Regions from separate parts of the Marinomonas sp. NPDC078689 genome, predicted to be linked through region 1. Evidence: predicted binding sites of a transcription regulator. Region 1 holds the regulator's gene; the other holds the start of a gene.
The links. Region 1 encodes sigma-54, which starts transcription at its own class of promoters, with help from an activator protein. Its sites were predicted from a motif close to TGGCACNNNNNTTGCTNT; they were not measured.
Positions count from the first base shown of each region.

Region 2: ACIGBN_RS04270 (ANTAR domain-containing response regulator) is a predicted target of sigma-54. The motif match lies at 1,120-1,137, and genes of this name have one in related genera.

Region 1 is NZ_JBITUJ010000002.1:79,342-84,177, reverse strand. It holds gene mgtE (magnesium transporter) at 1-152, opposite strand, end outside; gene ACIGBN_RS03550 (HPr family phosphocarrier protein) at 161-430, opposite strand; gene ACIGBN_RS03545 (PTS sugar transporter subunit IIA) at 441-890, opposite strand; gene ACIGBN_RS03540 (RNA polymerase factor sigma-54) at 909-2,387, opposite strand; gene lptB (LPS export ABC transporter ATP-binding protein) at 2,463-3,188, opposite strand; gene lptA (lipopolysaccharide transport periplasmic protein LptA) at 3,189-3,707, opposite strand; gene lptC (LPS export ABC transporter periplasmic protein LptC) at 3,691-4,257, opposite strand; gene ACIGBN_RS03520 (calcium/sodium antiporter) at 4,257-4,836, opposite strand, start outside.
Region 2 is NZ_JBITUJ010000002.1:242,450-247,285, reverse strand. It holds gene ACIGBN_RS04280 (HlyD family type I secretion periplasmic adaptor subunit) at 1-219, shown strand, start outside; gene ACIGBN_RS04275 (response regulator transcription factor) at 325-969, shown strand; gene ACIGBN_RS04270 (ANTAR domain-containing response regulator) at 1,174-1,776, shown strand; gene ACIGBN_RS04265 (CmpA/NrtA family ABC transporter substrate-binding protein) at 1,773-2,963, shown strand; gene ACIGBN_RS04260 (CmpA/NrtA family ABC transporter substrate-binding protein) at 3,310-4,719, shown strand; gene ACIGBN_RS04255 (ABC transporter permease) at 4,819-4,836, shown strand, end outside.

The DNA.
Region 1 (4,836 bases):
TTACGTTCTTTTGGTGGGGAAGATTCCAGTAAACGGGCAACATCTTGAGCAGGTAGTGCACCGTTAAGGAGATAACGGATCTGCATGGTGGCACCGGACTCAAGGGAGTCGGTGACCGTTTGAAGGTGGGCTAAGGTGGTTTGTTCTGGCATGGCGATCCTTACTCGTCTTCGCCGAAGCGATCATTGATCAAGGTGATAACCGCTTTGATGGCTTCCTCTTCATCTTCCCCGTTGGTTTTAATTTTGATCTCTGTGCCTTTGCCAGCCGCCAACATCATCATTGCCATGATGCTTTTACCATCAACGTTGCGGCCATCTTTTTCAATGGTGATGTCAGAAGAGAAACGAGACGTTGTTTCTACCAGTTTGCCAGCTGCGCGCGCATGAAGGCCAAGTTTGTTAATGATGGTGATAGACTCTTCCAACATACTCTTTCCTTTATAGTAATGAATCTAGTGCAATAAAGAGGGCGTCATTTGTTTCGGCCTCTCTTAATGTGTTTAACACTTTTTCTGATTGTGCCAGTTCAGCAATTTCCGCCAGCGTGGATAAGTGTGCGTCACATTCTTGTGGTGGCACAATTAACGCAAAAACTAAATCGATTGGTTTTCTGTCGACCGCATCAAAGTCAATGGCAGATTGCAGCGACAAAATAACGACAGCGGTGTGATTGGCGCTTTCTAGGCGACAATGAGGAATGGCAATGCCATTACCAATGCCGGTGCTGCCTAGCTTTTCGCGTCCAAGTAAAGCTTCGTAGATTGCTTCTTTGTCACAATGGAGACGATTTGCAGCCACATCGGCAACGCTTTCAAGAATGCGTTTTTTGCTCACAACGTCTTGTTTTGCAAAGACAAGGTCTGCTTTTATTAATGATTTTAATGGCATAAGAAGTAGTTGTCCGTATTAAATCAATCGTTTTCGTTCATTAGAAGGAGGAATGTTCATTGCCTCACGGTACTTTGCAACAGTTCGTCGTGCTACTTGTATGCCTTGGTCCGCTAAAATAGTGGCTAGCTTGTTGTCACTCAAGGGCTTTTTGGCGGGTTCTTCTACCACCAATTTTTTGATCATGGCTCTGATTGCTGTCGAAGAGCATTCGCCACCAGAAGCGGTATTAACGTGGCTTGAGAAGAAGTACTTCAGCTCGAAAATACCTTTTGGTGTGTGCATGTACTTTTGTGTCGTCACACGCGAAATGGTGGACTCGTGCATGCCGACTTCTTCCGCGACATCGTGAAGTACCATGGGTTTCATGGCTTCTTCACCAAGTTCAAAGAAGTCGATTTGGCGATTTACGATACAGCTGGCCACTTTGAGTAGGGTCTCGTTGCGGCTTTGTAGGCTTTTCATAAACCACTTGGCTTCTTGCAAGGAGTTTTTGATGTAGGTGACGTCTTCTGAGGTGGAGGCTGTTGCGGCCATCGCAGAATAAGTTTCGTTGATCTTGACGGGCGGTAACGCGTCGTTATTTAGCTCAACTTGCCAAACCCCATTGCACTTTTTGACAGAGACATCTGGAATAACATAATCCGTATCATCGGCATCAATAATAGAGCCTGGTCGTGGGTTGAGTTGTTGAATCAGATCGACCACTTCCTTCAATGACTCTTCTTTGAGCTTTGTTTTGCGACTTAATTGAGCAAAATCACGGTTGCCTAGTAAAGCCAGATGGTTATCGACTAGGTTGTAGGTACTCTTATAAAGAGGGTGGTCGCGAAAGGCTTCTAATTGCACTAATAGGCAATCGCGTAAGTCGGTTGAACAGGCGCCAGCAGGATCAAAGCGTTGTAGTCTGTGTTGCACTGCCATGACTTCGTCGAGCTCAAGATCTTCAAGTTCGCTGGTTAGCGATTCCCAAATATCTTCAGGCGTAATACTGAGATAGCCGTCTGATTGCACGCATTCAATGATGGCGTAAGCGATTTCAATGTCGCGATCTGACATGTGCGTTAGGTTAAGTTGCCAGATCAAGTGATCTTGAATGCTTTCAGCAGGGGCGTTGCGACTTTCGTAGTCACTGTCGCCTTCATAATTATTGCTGGAGCCGACGCTTGCTGCGGCAGAATTTTGGTAAGTATCGTCCCAATTGCTGTCAATGGAGAGCTCTGCTGGAATACTGTCGGTCCACTCGGACTCAACGCGGGCTTCTTCACTGGCGTTCGCCTCGGTTTTTTTACTGGCTGCCTCTTCCTGTTCTCTCGTTGGCGCTTCTGAATGGGAAAAATCTTCATCATCAATTTCTAAAAGCGGATTGGATTCTAGAAACTCATGGATTTCCTGTTTCAGGTCTAACGTAGAAAGCTGCAGCAACCGAATGGCTTGTTGCAGCTGGGGAGTCATGGTCAGTTGTTGACCGATTTTTAATTGCAGAGACTGCTTCATAAAGAAACACTTCTAATAAGAGGAAATTGGAACGAGTTATGCATACTACTCCCTTTCGGCTGCAAAGATAAGAGGCTATAGACGGAAGTCGTCCCCTAAATAAACCTTTTTTACTTGCTCATTGTTGATCACGGTATCAGCATCACCTGAGGCGATTATTTTCCCATTGCCTACGATATAGGCTTTGTCGCAAATGTCTAATGTTTCGCGTACGTTGTGATCGGTAATCAAAACACCAATGCCGCTTTCTTGCAGGTGTTTTATGATCAGTTTAATGTCGCCAACCGAGATGGGGTCAACCCCAGCAAAAGGTTCATCCAATAGGATGAACTTGGGGTTCATGGCAAGCGCACGCGCTATTTCCACGCGACGACGTTCGCCGCCAGAGAGTGCCATGCCTAAGTTGCTGCGAATGTGGGTGACATGAAACTCGTTTAACAGGCCTTCTAGTCTTTCTTTCTTTTGTTCTTTTGACAGCTCTTTGCGCGTTTCTAAAATGGCGTAAATATTGTCTTCAACGGACATTTTTCTAAAAATAGAGGCTTCTTGTGGTAAGTAGCCAATGCCTTTTTGCGCCCGCGTATGCATGGCGTTTTTGGTGATGTCTTGCCCGTCGATGAAGATGCCGCCGGCGTCATTCGCGACCATGCCAACTATCATATAGAAGCAGGTCGTTTTGCCTGCGCCATTTGGGCCGAGCAAGCCAACGGCTTGACCGGATTCTACAGAAAGAGAGACGTCTTTAACGACTTGTCTTTTTTTGTAGCTCTTCGCCAGGTTTTTTGCTTCTAAAAGGGCCATCTATTTCTTTTTGCCTTCTTTTTCGTTGTCTGCTGGTTGTAATGTCATAGATACGCGCCCTGTGCCTTTTTTCTGGGCGTTAAAGGTGCCGGTGTCTATGTGGTAGAGGATGTAATCGGCGGTGATCTTGTCGTCCATCTTGTTGAGGTAGCCATTGCCAAAGATTTCCAATTTTGACGTGGTGACTTGATAGTCTATTTTATCCCCTCGACTGATCATCATATTGCCGCTCCAGTCGATTTGCTGACTGAATTTTGCCGGTCCGCCTGTGGCAACCAGTTTGCTGAATTTACGAGTTTTAGGGTCGGTTGTGACCTTCAGGTATTGAGCTTGTATCTCAATGGTTCCCTGTTTCACAAAGACATCGCCCTTGTAGGTCGCTTCACCTGTTTTTTGGTCTAAAAAGGCTTCGTTCGACTGTATTGTTAGTGGCTGACTTAAGTCATCAGGCAGAGCAAGGACTTGTTGGCTAATGATTAAGCTGGCCAAGAGTGCGCTGAAATTAATGAGTTGTTTCATACTGTCCTCGTACGGATCCTGTCATGACGACTTCTTCTGAATTAATGTAAGTAACGATGGTTTTTGCCGTTGTCTTGCCTTGTGTCGAATGCAAGGTGGCGTGACCGCTGCTTGTTAATGACTGATTACTGTCTAAATAATGAATGTTGTCGGCGTTAAGAATGATGTCGGGTGAATCTACAGACTGCTTAACGGCAACAGCGTCATCGGTTAACAGGATATCATGACTGCCATCCTCTATTATTCCTTTTTTTCCTTTGGCATGCCAGAGCCCAGCGTTTTGGTGTCGTCTTACGGTGGGATTGTCTAGTAAAGTGCGAGAGTTTTGACTGTAATGTAGCGCCTGTGTGGCGGTCAGTGTTTCTTGCAGCATGCCAGTTTCATCGTATTCTTTTGCGTTGATATTGGTGATGAAATAGTCCGGTGTGCTGCTGAGCTTTTCAGTCGGCACAAGTGAGCGAGTGAGTGGTGTGTCGGTAAAGAAAACACCACAAACCAGTGCAATAACAGCGGCGCCAATGAGGATGTTTTTGGCGTTTAACTGAATCATTATGCGGCACTTCCTGTACTAACAAGAATTAAATAAAGAGCGTAAGCCCCCACGAGAGGGAAGCCTACCCAGCGAGGGATGCTGACGTGTTTGGATTTGCTAAAGAGAAAGATAAGCAAAGACAAAGCAAGGGTTAAGCCTAATACCCAGTAATAATCTCGGCCAGAGGCATTGGCATCGATCATGCCTGGGGCAATTAAGCCAGGCAGCGGCAGTACTGTAGCTAGGTTGAAAATATTGGAACCGATGATGTTGCCGATCGCTATGTCGTGTAAGCCTTTACGGACACTGCTAATGGAGGCCGCCAATTCTGGCAGGCTGGTGCCAACTGCAACTATGGTTAGCCCGATGACTAGCTCGCTAACGCCGAGCCCTTTCGCGATGCCGATTGCGCCCCAAACCAAGAGTTTTGAGCTGCCGATGAGGACGGCCAAGCCGATCAAGGCGATGATCAGTGACTTCCCAGTAGAGGTGCCGTCATCGCTGGGTAATTCGTCCTTTAATTGTTCTTCTAGGTTTTTGCTGCCGCGCAATAAAATAAACAACATAATCGCAAACGCAACCAGCAAAATAATGCCA
Region 2 (4,836 bases), 160 kb from region 1:
AATATCAGTGCCGATACCATAGTAGATGAAGAGGGGGAAAGTTTTTATCTAGTGCGAGTGAGAACAGACCGTAATTACTTGGGCAGTGACCAGCAAAATCTGCCTATTATTCCTGGTATGCAGGCGACAGTCGATGTCATCACAGGGAAGAAAACCTTGTTGGATTATTTGTTAAAACCGATTATCAAAGCCAAGCAAAATGCCTTGCATGAGAGATGATACAAAAGAGTACTGTGTTAGAAGAAAGAGTAACAAATTTTCACAGTCTGCTTTTTACATCGAAAGTAGAATGAATAGCAACAACAGAAGTAGGTGAGGGACGCTTTGAATATTTTGTGCTGGAATACGGATGACACTGTATGGAATCATTGGGAAAAAGTAGTAAAAAAAGAGACTGTGCTGACTCGCGTTCTCGATATGCAAGAGGTTCAATCTCATCTTGATGGAAAAGAAGAGGGCGATTTCCAATACCTTTTTGTGTTTTTAGAAGATGAGAATTTTTCCAAAAAAGTAGAAGATGTGGCGTTATTACGCCGTGCTTATCCGTCGATCAAAATAGTCGTCTTTCCTAATCAGCCGAGTCAGAATGCGGCATTAAGATTGCTTTCTCTTGGGGTTAGTGGGCAATGCTCACCTTATATTGCAAAAGAGCAGCTCGCCCTAGCCTTGTCAGTGATTGATGCTGGTGAAATATGGGGTGGTAAGCAGTTTATTCAAAATTTAATCGCCCAATCGCTACCTCAAGCGCAACAAGTTGAAGATACTGAGTTGCTCATGACGCTGTCCGAACGAGAGCAAGATGTGGTGCGTTTTATTGCCCACGGGCTCTCAAATAGGCAAATAGCTTATGAAATGGACATCACAGAAAGAACGGTAAAATCTCACCTTACCGCCATATTTAAAAAAACTCAGACCAAAGATCGCCTTTCGTTGGCTCTTTTGGTGCAAGGCTCGTCTTTTACGCACTAAGATATTCCCTGTTGAACCATTGTATTATGTTAGCTGCACCGTCCGCGGCTAACGTATTTAATTCCATACAAAAAAACACCCTTCTCCAGCTTTGTTGCCAGTAGGCTTCTGCACACTGACGATTTGATTTAGCCTTTTCCTGTCTCATTATGGCGCACTTATTGCTTCATTAAGGTGTTTATAGCTGTTTTCGAGAGACTGCACATGACCCCCCCAGCCAAAGAATTGACTGTCATGCTTGTTGATAATGAGCCAGCCCGAGCGGCCATCGTAGAACAAGCTATGTTAGACAGCGGTTATCGAGTGATTCGGCGTCTTGAGAACGCGCGAAATTTGACCCAAGCCGTAACGGAAAGTCAGCCAGATATGGTGATTATTGATATTGAGTCGCCAGACAGAGATATGTTGGAGAATATGTCTCGCTTAACCAAAGACAACCCCAGACCGATTGTGATGTTCGCTGAAGAAGATGACTCCAAATACGTTGAAGCCGCGATCCGAGCAGGGGTGAGCGCTTATGTGGTAGATGGTGTGCAAAGTGGCAGTGTCAAAGCCTTGTTGCAAGTGGCCATTGCGCGTTTTCGGGAATTTCAGGCGCTCCGCTTGGAGCTGGACTCGGTGAAAAGTCAGCTTGAGGATAGAAAAGTCATAGAGAAGGCAAAAGGTCTAATTATGAAGCATCAAGCTTGTGATGAACCTGCGGCTTACCAAGCCCTAAGAAAGTTAGCCATGGATCGAAGTCAGCGCATGATCGATGTGGCAAGAAACGTCATCTCTGTCATGGAATTATTGGGGGAAGCAAAATGAGCGTGTTTGGTTCTAGCAAAGTGATAACGCACAGCGAGCCGGTCCGAGTCGGCTTTATTCCTTTAATTGATTGTGCGCCTTTTGTTGTTGCTCATGAAAAAGGCTTTTTTTCAGCTGAAGGGGTTCAAGTAACCCTGTCCAAAGAAGCCTCATGGGCGAGCATTAGAGATAAGGTTGCGTTTAATGTATTGGATGGGGCGCATATGCTGGCGTCATTACCGATAGCGGCAAGTTTGGGCATTGGGACCGTTAAAACGGCGATGGAAACCAGTTTTACAGTAAGTCACAACGGCAATGCGATTACCGTCAGCAATGCCTTGTATCAAAAACTGCTTAGCAACAGCAATGGTCCTGAAGATATCCGCTCAGGCGCGGCCTTAAAGCGCTTATTAGATAAAAAAGAGCCAACCGATCCAGCGCTTCGTTTTGCCATTGTTTACCCTTATTCTTCCCACAACTACCAACTTCGTGACTGGTTGGCTCAGGCTGGGATCGACCCAGATAAAGACCTCCAGATTATCGTTGTTTCACCTGCACAGATGGTCGATTATCTGAAAAAAAGTGAGATAGATGGTTATTGTGTTGGTGAGCCTTGGAACAGTTTGGCAGTCGAGCAGGGTGTGGGTCATATATTGGTGACTGGGTACGACTTATGGGGTAGTACGCCAGAAAAAGTATTTGGGGTGAATTCGCTCTGGGCGGCGCAACATCCAGAGGTGTATTTAGCCATGATACGCGCCCTTAATCGTGCCTGTCAGTGGGTCGATGATAAACAGAATCAGGCTGAATTATTGACCATATTGAGTCATCCAGATTATTTAAATTGTTCTGCTGAGCAGCTGATGTATGGCTTTAATACCTTGAAGCCAAAAGGGCAATTTGATTGGCCAATGGAAGCTTATCAGCGCTTTTCTGGGGTCGATATCAATCGGCCGCTGCCTAATTATGCATTATGGATAATGGCGCAGATGTCTCGATGGCAACAACTGGCACAACTTCCGCCTTTGAATCAAATTGTGGAGCAGGTGTATCGTCAAGATCTCTACTATCAAGCGCTTGGTCTAGCTCGACCTGAAGAGGCTGGTAGGAAAATCAGTGAAGAGCAAGAAAAAGCGTTTTTAACGGCGGTCACAGCGAATCGCGTTCAGTTGCACCCTGATGGGGTGTTACATGGTCTTCGTTTTTGATTAGTCATGGTGCAGGGTTGAAAAAATATGCCCAAAAATGATCTGCTTTATTGATACTAGATGACACACTTGTTTGCTGAATATGAATAAAATTATTAATAATCAATGGTTTATTTTTTTTGGCATGCTCCGTGCTTTATTAGGATTAAGAGAGTTATATAGACAGTCGGATAGAAAAACGCTTCCGATGACAGTTTGGTGAGGTTAGCAACGAGCGCTAATTATCACCCTAATTTTAGATTGTTCAGAGTTGAATGATCGAAGAATGGCAAAGGCGCCTGCGAACACATTGATTGTGATTCGCATGCGCCTTTTTTTGTTTTTACGCCTAAGCGGAGTGTTGATCATGAATTTGAGACCGAAGAGAGCCTTGTTACCTTTAGCGAAATTCGCAGTGGCGAGCAAAAAAATCACTGTGTCCTTACTTGTCGGGTCGGCGGTGTTTGCCGGTGTTGCGCACGCCGAGCTAGGTTATCCAGAAAAAGAAGAGCTGACATTTGGCTTTATTAAATTAACGGACATGGCGCCTCTTGCCATCGCTTACGAGAAGGGGTATTTCGAAGACGAAGGTTTGTATGTGACTTTGGAAGCGCAAGCGAACTGGAAAGTATTGCTGGATCGAGTGATTGATGGGCAGCTTGACGGGGCGCACATGCTTGCCGGGCAACCGCTGGGTGCGACCATTGGTTACGGCACCAAAGCGCACATAGTAACGGCATTTAGTATGGATCTAAATGGCAACGGCATTACGGTCTCCAATGATGTTTGGCAACAAATGAAACAGCATATTCCGGTCGGCGCAGATGGCAAACCGGTTCATCCGATCAGCGCGAGTGCTTTGAAGCCCGTGATTGAGAACTTTAAGGCACAAGGCAAACGCTTCAACATGGGAATGGTTTTTCCTGTCTCTACGCACAATTATGAGCTTCGTTATTGGTTGGCGGCAGGGGGCATTAACCCAGGGTATTACTCTCCTAAAAAGGGCGATGTCAGTGGTCAAATTAACGCCGATGCGTTCTTGTCGGTAACGCCACCTCCACAAATGCCCGCCACCATGGAAGCCGGTACGATTTCAGGTTATTGCGTGGGCGAACCTTGGAATCAGCAGGCTGTGTTTAAAGGCATTGGTGTGCCGGTTATCACAGATTATGAAATTTGGAAAAACAACCCAGAAAAAGTGTTTGGCGTGAGCCAAGCGTGGGCGGATAAGTATCCAAATACACACATCCATGTGGTGAAAGCCTTGATCCGAGCCGCCCAATGGCTGGATGAAAACAACAACGCCAATCGCCCTGAAGCAGTGAAAATACTGGCTCGTAGTGAATACGTGGGGGCCGATGAAAAAGTCATTGCCAACAGTATGACGGGGACCTTTGAATATGAAAAAGGGGACAAGCGCGAGATCCCTGACTTCAATGTTTTCTTCCGTCATCACGCTACCTACCCTTATTACAGCGATGCGATCTGGTATCTCACACAAATGCGCCGTTGGGGGCAAATTCCAGAGGCAAAATCGGATGACTGGTATATGGAAACCGCGAAAGAGGTGTACCGCCCAGACATTTATCAACAAGCCGCAGAGTCTTTAATTGAAGATGGTGTCATGACGGCCGCAGATTTCCCTGACTTTGCAACAGAAGATGGCTTTAAACCGCCTCAAAATGAGTTTATTGACCATGTGCTTTATGACGGCAAGCATCCGAATGCGTATCTAGACAGTTTCACCATAGGTTTAAAAGGCGATGACCAGATTTAGTTTTGGCCCTCTGGCTGCGAGCTTGGCTTGCAGCCTGTTTAATCTAAGCCACATCGCAATAGTGAGATTATTATGAAAACATCAATTGTATCAACGGCAATGTTTAAAGAGTGGCTG